One region of the Arthrobacter rhombi genome, then DNA from elsewhere that is predicted to be linked to it. Evidence: riboswitches for the same ligand, from Rfam matches in the RefSeq annotation. Region 1 holds a riboswitch; the other holds the start of a gene.
What was found. Region 1 has a riboswitch for glycine ahead of ABD088_RS15140 (DUF5058 family protein). Riboswitches for the same ligand answer to the same signal wherever they lie in the genome.
Positions count from the first base shown of each region.

Region 1 (4,662 bases):
AACGTTGCGCACCGCCTACGCCCGCGAGGGACATGGCTCGCGGACCTCCCAACTCGTCGAGCAGCTGCGCGCCCGCAGCGACGAGTTCGCCACCGAGTGGGCCCACCACCAGGTCAGCCACAAGCACACCCAGCTCAAGCGGTTCCAGCACCCGGAGGTCGGTGACCTGGAGCTTTACTGCCAAACCCTGTTCGACGTCGACCAGCACCAGGCGCTGCTGGTCTTCACCGCAGGTCCCGGCGCGGAAAACGCCGAGAAGCTCGAGCTTCTCGCCGTGATCGGGGCCCAGCAGCTGCAATCCTGACGCGCCGCGTCCCAGACGAGCGGGCCAGGGTTCCTGCCATCCCCGGCGACGCCACAACATCCCTGTACACCGACGCCACAACACGCCTACGTTGGAACTGCCCCCTCACACACCCGCGCGCGAAGGAACGATCCCCATGCCGCAAACCACCGGAGCCGATGGCAACACGCTGAACTACGAGGACACCGGCGGCGCCGGCCGTCCTGTCGTCCTGATCCACGGATGGCCGCTGCACCTCGGATCCTGGGCCGACCAGGTCAAGCCCCTCCAGGCAGCGGGCCACCGCGTCATCACATACGACCGACGGGGCTTCGGCGCCTCCGAGCCCTCCGCCCGCTACGACTACGACGCCCTCGCCGCTGATCTCGCGGCGCTGCTCGACGCCCTGGACCTGCATGACGCCACGCTGGTGGGCTTCTCCATGGGCGGCGGAGAAGTGGTCCGGTATATCGCCCACCATGGCGAGGACCGGCTGCGCTCCGTGGTCCTCGCCGCCGCGGTCCCGCCCTACCTCTTGAAATCCGACGCCAACCCGGAGGGCCCGCTGACGGAGACCGCGGCGCAGGACATGCAGAAGCAGCTGGAAGCCGATCGGGAGGCATTCCTCGGGGGATTCATGCGCACCTTCTACTCCGCTGGGGACAAGCTCCTCGTCACCGACGCACAGTTGCAGGCCACCCTGGCTATGACCCGCGCCGCCGACCGGGACGCGACGGCGGCCTGCATGGAGTCCTTCGCCACCACCGACTTCCGGGACGACCTGGAGAAGGTCACCGTCCCGACGCTCATCGTCCACGGCGACAGCGACGCGATTGTCCCGGTCGAGGGATCCGGCCGCCGGACCCACCGCGCCATCCCCCACAGCGAGTTGTGCGTCATCCGGGGTGGGCCCCACGGGTTGAATGTGTCCCATCCCGACGAATTCAACGCCGCATTGGTGGATTTCCTGGGCAGGTAGCGGACCGCACCCGGTAGAAGTTCACTGACCGAACAATCGTTCGGAAATGTGACAGCACATTTCATGGACCCTTTGGTGATCCGGATCACGTCGGGCATTCTTGCAGGACGCGGGCCCCCGGCCCGCGTCAACTGAATACCTTCCGATCACGTGCGGCTGGAGAGTCCCGACCATCATCCGGGCACCGAAGGGGCAAGCACCCGCAATCTCTCAGGTTCCAAGTACAGCCGCGTGAGGAAACTCTGGAGAGCAGCCGCAGCCGCGGCTCACCGACGAAGCACGCCGGACGCCGCAGGCGCCGGTCCAACTTTCAGGTTCAGGACAGAGCGGGCCCAGGCACGTCGGGATACCCAGTTCCCCCACCGTGCCGCATTGCACCCTTCGATGAACGGCTGACCCATGAACCTGCCCACCGCCCTGCCCGCTGCCGCGGAAAACAACTCCACGGACATCCTCGCCGTCGCCAACTCGCCCGTCCTCTGGGCCTGCGCGATCGGCGTCTTCCTGGTCATCATCATCCAGAGCGTCATCTACCTGAAGGCCGCCCGGATCGCCGCCCCCGCCATCGGCATGACGGGGACCGAACTGAAGACCAGCTTCCGGGCCGGCGCCATCTCGGCCCTGGGCCCCTCGCTCGCCGTCGTCATGGTCGCCGTCGCCCTGCTCACCGTCTTCGGCACCCCCGCGGTGCTGGTGCGCATCGGCCTGATCGGATCGGTGTCCTACGAGACGGCAGCCGCGGCCATCGCCGCCAACACCGCAGGCGCGGAACTCGGCGGCCCCACCTACACGCAGGCGGTCTTCGCACTGGCCCTGGCGGCCATGAGCCTGGGCGGCGCCATGTGGATGATCGCCACGCTGATCCTCACCCCGCTGCTGAAGAAGGGCGACTCCGCCCTGCGCAAGGTCAACCCGGCCATCATGCTCGTCGTTCCCGGCGCCGCCATGGTCGGAGCGTTCTCCGTCCTCGGGATCGCCGAACTGCCCAAGTCGTGGATCCATGTGGTGGCGTTCTTCTCCTCCGCCGTGATCATGTCAGTGCTGTTGGTGATCGCCCGGAAGGTCGGGAAACCGTGGATCAAGGAATGGGCGCTGGGCATTGCCATCATGCTCGGCCTGGCCATCACCTACGTCGCCACCCGCCTCTAAGAGCACCCCGGAACCCCAGGAGCACATCATGCCCATTGCCACCGAAGCGCACCAGGCGCTGACCACGTTCGACAAGACCACCTCACGGTGGGGTCGGATCACCATGATCGCCGGCCTCGTCTTCTCCCTCTCGGCCCCGGCCTACCTCGTCTTCTTCTCCGGCCTGGACATCCAGGTCTCCGGCATCCTCGGCGCGTTCGCCGCCCTGGCCGCCGTCTTCGGCGTCATCTGGATCGTCGAACCACTGACCTACTACCCCATCCTCGGCGCCTCCTCGATGTACCAGGCGTTCATGATCGGCAACATCTCCAACAAGCTGCTGCCCTCGGCGATGATCGCCCAGTCGACCATCGGCGCCAAACCCGGCACCCGCAAGGGCGAACTGGCTGCCGTCGCGGCGATCTGCGGGGCGGCCACTGTCCACCTGGCTTCGCTGTTCGTGTTCGTGGGGCTGCTGGGCACGTGGCTGGTCAGCATCATCCCCCACGACATCGTCCAGACCGTCCAGCTGTACATCCTGCCGACCGTCATGGGCGCCGTCCTGGTCCAGGCCATCGTCAGCCAGAAGGCGCCGCGCTCGGCGGTCATCGCCGTCGCCGTGGCCCTCGTCGTCAATTTCGCCCTCATGCCGCTGCTCCCCGGGCTGGCGCCTTTCGCCACCGCACTGGCAGTGATTTCGACGGCGGTGCTCGCCTGGTTCCTGCGCGACAGGCAGGCCACCCCCGACCTCGGGGATGACGGGGCGGACGCCGTGAACCGGCGCGAGCCCGACGCAGCAGCCGAGACCGTCTCCGGCCCCACCTACTAGATCCCATCCGCTTCGCTAGCCACCCCCACATTGGAAGGACTACCCATGAGCACCGCCGTCCCGCAGTCGCTGCGGATGACCGAGGCCGCCGAAACCGAACTCGTCGAGACCTACCAGCACCTGCACGCGAACCCCGAACTGTCGATGCAGGAGCACCGGACCGCCGACTACCTGGCGCAGCGGCTCGAGACGCTGGGACTGGAGGTGTTCCGCTGCGGAGGCACCGGCGTCGTGGGCATCCTGCGCAATGGCGAGGGCCCCGTCGTCGGACTGCGGGCCGATACCGACGGGCTGCCCGTGCTGGAGGACACCGGCCTGGACTACGCCAGCACGGCAACCGGCGCGTTGGATGACGGCACCGAGGTCCCGGTCATGCACGCGTGCGGGCATGACACGCACATGGCCACGGCGCTGAAGACCGCCGAACTGTACGCCGGCGCACCGGATGCATGGGCGGGGACCATCGTGTTCGTCCTCCAACCGGGCGAGGAGACGGCCGCCGGGGCGAAGGCCATGGTCGAGGACGGCCTGTGGGACCAGGCGCCGAAGCCGGAGATCATGTTCGGCCAGCACGTCATGGGCGGGTTGGCCGGCACCGTGACGCTGATGCCCGGCGCGGCGATGACCACCGCCGACTCCTTCAAGGTCACGGTGAGGGGCCAGGGGTCGCACGGCTCGATGCCCGAGCACTCCATCGACCCGATCGTGCTCGCGGCGTCCATGGTGGTGCGGCTGCAGACGATCGTCTCCCGGCAGGTGGCCCCGCAGTCCGCAGCCGTGGTCACCATCGGGTCCTTCCACGCCGGCCTGAAGGAGAACGTCATCCCCGACCGGGCGGTGTTCACCCTCAACGTGCGCACGTTCGACCCCCAGGTCCGCGAGACGGTCCTGACCTCGATCCGGCGCATCATCGCCGGGGAGGCCTCCGCCTCCGGCGCGCCGGAGCCGGTCATCGAGGACATCTCCCACTTCCCGCCGCTCTACAACGACCCGGCCGCCGCCGGGGCGCTGGCCGCCGAGTTCCGCGACGAATTGGGCGGGGACCAGGTCATTGCCGGGACCCCGGTGATGGGCAGCGAGGACTTCGGCGCACTGGCCGACGCGATCGGCGTGCCCAGCGTGTTCTGGTTCTTCGGCGGTTTCCCGGCCGAACGGCTGGCCGAGGGGCCGGCCCCGGCGAACCACTCCCCGTTCTTCGGCCCCGTTCCCCAGCCGACGCTGACCACCGGGGTCCGTGCGGCCACCCGCGCGTTGTTCTCGAAGGTCGGCAAGAAGTAGCTTCCGCTCCCGGCACGGACAACACAGGGGGACGACGGCGGTGCACAGGCATCGCCGTCGTCCTCCTTCATGTCTCGAGTGGACCGCAGCCAAGGGGCTCCGGCAGCGCCTTCACGGCTTAAAGCAAATACGAATTTCTTTGCTTGACCGACGATCGCTACTATC
Region 1 covers NZ_BAAAIV010000019.1:206,636-211,297, reverse strand. The annotation lists gene ABD088_RS15150 (helix-turn-helix transcriptional regulator) at 1-304, shown strand, start outside; gene ABD088_RS15145 (alpha/beta fold hydrolase) at 441-1,262, shown strand; glycine riboswitch at 1,409-1,499, shown strand; glycine riboswitch at 1,503-1,589, shown strand; gene ABD088_RS15140 (DUF5058 family protein) at 1,662-2,411, shown strand; gene ABD088_RS15135 (hypothetical protein) at 2,440-3,219, shown strand; gene ABD088_RS15130 (amidohydrolase) at 3,265-4,497, shown strand.

Region 2 (4,662 bases), on a different contig from region 1:
AGGAGCTCTCCGAACTCACCTACCTGTATGAACGGCGCGGACTCAGCGCCGAAACCGCCGCGACGGTCGCCCGGGAGCTGACGGCCCACGACGCGCTCGCCGCGCATCTGGACGCCGAACTGAACATCGACCCCGACGAGGTCGTCAGCCCGTGGAATGCCGCGGCGGCCTCAGCGGTCTCCTTCACCGTCGGGGCGTTGCTGCCCTTCCTCACCGCGGTGCTGCTGCCCGCGGCGTTGAAGATCCCCGTGACCTTCGCCGCGGTCCTGGTGGCATTGGCGGTCACCGGAGGCCTGGGCGCCTACCTGGGGCGGGCGCCGATGGCGCGACCGATCGTGCGTGTGGTCATCGGCGGCGTGCTGGCTCTGGGCGCCACGTTCCTCATCGGGACCTGGCTCGGGAGCAGCGGGGCCCTGGGCTAGGAGCGGGAGGTGGCTCCGACGTCGTGCCTCGAAGCGACCGTGGAGCGCCGCCGGCCGTAGGCGAGGTAGACACCCGCGCCGAGCACCATCCAGAGTCCGAACACGACCCAGGTGATGCCGCCCAGGTTGACCATCAGGAACACGCAGCCGGCGACGGCCAGGATCGGGGTCACCGGGTAGAACGGTACGCGGAACGTGCGCGGCAGATCCGGGCGGTTCCGGCGCAGGTAGATGACCGAGAGGCTGACCAGGCTGAACGCGAAGAGCGTGCCGATGCTGGTGGCGTCTGCCAGCTGGCCCAGCGGAACCACCCCCGCGGTGAGGGCGATGGTGCCTCCGGTGATCAGCGTGTTCAGCACCGGGGTGCCGGTGCGCGGGTTCAGCTTGCCGAACACCCGCGGGACCATGCCGTCGCGCGACATGGCCACCAGCACGCGGGTCTGCCCGTACAGGACGGTGATGACGATGCTGATGATGGCCACCACCGCGCCGACGGCGAAGACCAGTGCGACCCAGGGTTGCCCGGTGATCTCCTCCAGGACCTGCACCAGGGCGGCCTCCTTGCCGACGAACCACTGCCAGTCCTTCGCTCCCACCGCGGCGACGGCGACCAGGATGTAGAGCACGGTGACGATGATCATCGAGGCGATGATGGCCCGGGGGAGGTCGCGCTGCGGGTTCACCGCCTCCTCGCCGGCGGTGGAAGCGGCGTCGAAGCCGATGTAGGAGAAGAACAGGCGCGAGGCAGCTGCCGAGACGCCCGCGGTGCCCATGGGCAGCAGCGGGGCGAAGTTGCCGGTGTTGAACGCACTGAAAGCGATCACGACGAAGAAGATGAGCACGGCGATCTTCAGGAACACCAGCACGGTGTTCACCGTGGCGGACTCCTTGGCGCCGCGCATCAGCAGGACCATGGCCAGCACCACCACGACCACGGCGGGGATGTTGAACACGCCGCCGTCGGCCCCCGGCGGGTTGGTCAGGGCGGCGGGCAACTCGACGTTGAAGGTCGAGGCCAGCTCGTTGACGTATTCGCCGGCACCCACGGCAATGGCCGCCACGGACACCCCGTATTCGAGGATCAGGCACCAGCCGCAGATCCAGGCCAGGCCCTCGCCCATGGTCGCGTACGTGTAGGAGTAGCTGGACCCCGAAACGGGCACTGCACCTGCCATTTCCGCATAGGACAGCGCCGCCAGCAGGGCGGCGATCCCGGCGATGGTGAAGGAGATCCAGACGGCGGGACCTGCCAACGGCACGGAGGAGCCCAGGACCACGAAGATGCCGGTTCCCAGGGTGGCGCCGACGCTGATCATCGTCAGTTGCAGCACGCCCAGCGTGCGGCGCATGGTGCCGCTGCCTGAGCCGTGTCCGGCCTCGGCGCTGAGTGCCTCGACGTCCTTGCGCAGCAGCAACTGCCGTCCCAGCGGGAGGCGGGGCCGGGAGGCCGGGGCCGGGTGGTTGGCGGAAGCCTGCATGGCGCGTCCTCAACGGGCTCGAGGGGCCCGGGTCAGGTGGTGGTTGCCGGATTGCGGCAACGGCCGGTGGTGGAAGGGGTCGGCTCATATTTTTGCACCCTCATGCATGGTTACAAAACCGGCGGGTTCGCCACCGCAGCTTGTCTGTGGCGTGGATCTCGCCGTATCATGGAGACGTGTCCGCGAGGACACACGCCAATGACATGCGGCGGGAGAGTCCCGTTCAGAACCACTGGCGGGCGCCGTAGGAGCAATACCCTCCCCGGGAATCTCTCAGGCATCCGTACCGCCGCGCTGAGGCAACTCTGGAAAGAAGCAGCACCCCGCGGGGCCTGCTCACCGACGGTGCAAGCCACGTCCGGGACACCGGGCACGGCGGAATCTCTCAGGTCCAATACAGAGTCGGGGAGGAACCGAAGCTCATTCGGCGTGCACTGCACACCGACCACACTTGGAGTTCCCCTGATGACCGAGACCACGGCCCGTCCCACCACCAGCCCCGTCGGCGAGCTTGCGTTCGCCGACCGCCACATCGGACCCCGCGGTGACGCCACCGCGACGATGCTCAAGCACCTCGGCTACGCGACCCTCGATGACCTCGTCGACACGGCGGTCCCCGCCGACATCCGCCAGTCGGCCCCGCTGGACCTGCCCGCCGCCCGCTCCGAGGCCGAGGTCCTGTCCGACCTGCGCGCCATCGCCGCGAAGAACATCATGAAGACGCAGATGATCGGCCAGGGCTTCTACGACACGTTCACCCCGCCGGTCATCCTGCGCAACGTCCTGGAGGACCCGGCCTGGTACACGGCCTACACCCCGTACCAGCCGGAGATCTCCCAGGGCCGCCTCGAGGCACTGCTGAACTTCCAGACCATGGTCTCGGATCTGACCGGGCTGCCGATCGCCAATGCCTCGTTGCTGGACGAGGCCTCCGCCGTTGCCGAGGCAGTGCTGCTGATGCGCCGCGCCAACAAGTCCAAGGCCGACGCCAAGACCGTGCTGGACGCCGACCTCTTCCCGCAGACCATCGCCGTCGTGCAGGGCCGTGCCCGGGCACTGGGCTTCGAACTCGAGATCGCCGACCTCTCGGCCGGCCTGCCCGAGGGGGAGATCTCCGGCATCGTGCTGCAGCAGCCGGGCAACTCCGGTCGCGTGGTCGACCAGGCAGCGGTCATCGCCGCAGCCAAGGAACGCGGCGCCATGGTCACCGTCGCCGCCGACATCCTCTCGCTGACCCTCATCGTCCCCCCGGGCGAGCAGGGCGCCGACATCGCCGTCGGCAACACCCAGCGCCTGGGCGTCCCGCTGTTCTTCGGTGGCCCGCACGCCGCCTACATGTCGGTGCGCAAGGGCCTGGAGCGCTCGCTGCCCGGCCGCCTGGTCGGGGTCTCCAAGGACGACGCCGGCCTGCCCGCCTACCGCCTGGCACTGCAGACCCGCGAGCAGCACATCCGCCGCGAGAAGGCCACCTCGAACATCTGCACCGCCCAGGCACTGCTGGCCATCACCGCTTCGATGTACGGCGTCTACCACGGCCCCGAGGGCCTGACGGCGATCGCCCGCCGCGCCCACCTGCGCGCCAGCACGCTGGCCACCGTCCTGGCCGACGCCGGCTTCACACTCGCGTCCGAATCGTTCTTCGACACCCTCACGGTCCAGGCCGCCGGCCAGGCGCAGGGAATCGTCACCGCAGCCGAGGAACGCGGAATCAACCTGCGCCGCGTCGACGCCGACACCGTGGGCATCTCCACCGACGAGACCACCACGACGGAGCACCTGGTCGCGATCGCCGAGGCCTTCGGCATCGCCGACGCGGCGACCGCCGTGGAGCGCGCGGAAGCCGGGGCAGCGCAGACGCTGCCCTCCGCCGTCGTGCGTTCGAGCGAATTCATGACCCACCCGATCTTCCACTCGGTCCGCTCCGAAACCCAGATGCTGCGCTACCTGCGCAAGCTCTCGGACCGCGACCTGGCACTGGACCGCACCATGATCCCGCTGGGTTCGTGCACCATGAAGCTCAACGCCACTGCCGAAATGGAATCGATGTCGTGGCCGGAGTTCGCCTCCATCCACCCCTACGCCCCGGCGCACCAGACCCAGGGCTGGCGCCAGCTGATCACCGATCTGGAGAACCGGCTCAGCACCATCACCGGCTACGCGGGCGTCTCCATCCAGCCCAATGCCGGTTCGCAGGGCGAATATGCAGGGCTGCTGGCCATCCGCCAGTTCCACGTCGCCAACGGCGACGATGCCCGCACCGTCTGCCTGATCCCGGCCTCCGCCCACGGCACCAACGCCGCCTCGGCGGTGCTCGCCGGCCTGAAGATCGTGGTGGTCAAGACCGCCCCGAACGGCACCATCGACGCCGCGGACCTGGACGCGAAGATCGAGGCCCACCACGATTCACTGGCAGCGATCATGATCACCTACCCCTCCACCCACGGTGTCTACGACGCCGACGTGCGCGAGGTCTGCGACAAGGTCCACGCGGCCGGCGGCCAGGTCTACATCGACGGCGCCAACATGAACGCCCTGGTGGGCCTGGGCCAGCCCGGCAAGTTCGGCGGCGACGTGTCCCACCTGAACCTGCACAAGACCTTCTGCATCCCGCACGGCGGCGGCGGACCCGGCGTCGGCCCGGTCGCCGTGGCCGAGCACCTGGTGCCGTTCCTGCCCGGCGCACCCGCCGGCGACGCCACCGATCGCACCGGCACCGCCGTTGCGGCCACCACCTACGGTTCGGCCGGCGTGCTGCCGATCTC
Region 2 covers NZ_BAAAIV010000010.1:243,132-247,793, forward strand. The annotation lists gene ABD088_RS09270 (VIT1/CCC1 transporter family protein) at 1-422, shown strand, start outside; gene ABD088_RS09275 (amino acid permease) at 419-1,900, opposite strand; glycine riboswitch at 2,100-2,199, shown strand; gene gcvP (aminomethyl-transferring glycine dehydrogenase) at 2,366-4,662, shown strand, end outside.
Region 2: it holds a riboswitch for glycine, as region 1 does, so the genes downstream of both, gcvP (aminomethyl-transferring glycine dehydrogenase) here and ABD088_RS15140 (DUF5058 family protein) in region 1, are expected to answer to the same signal.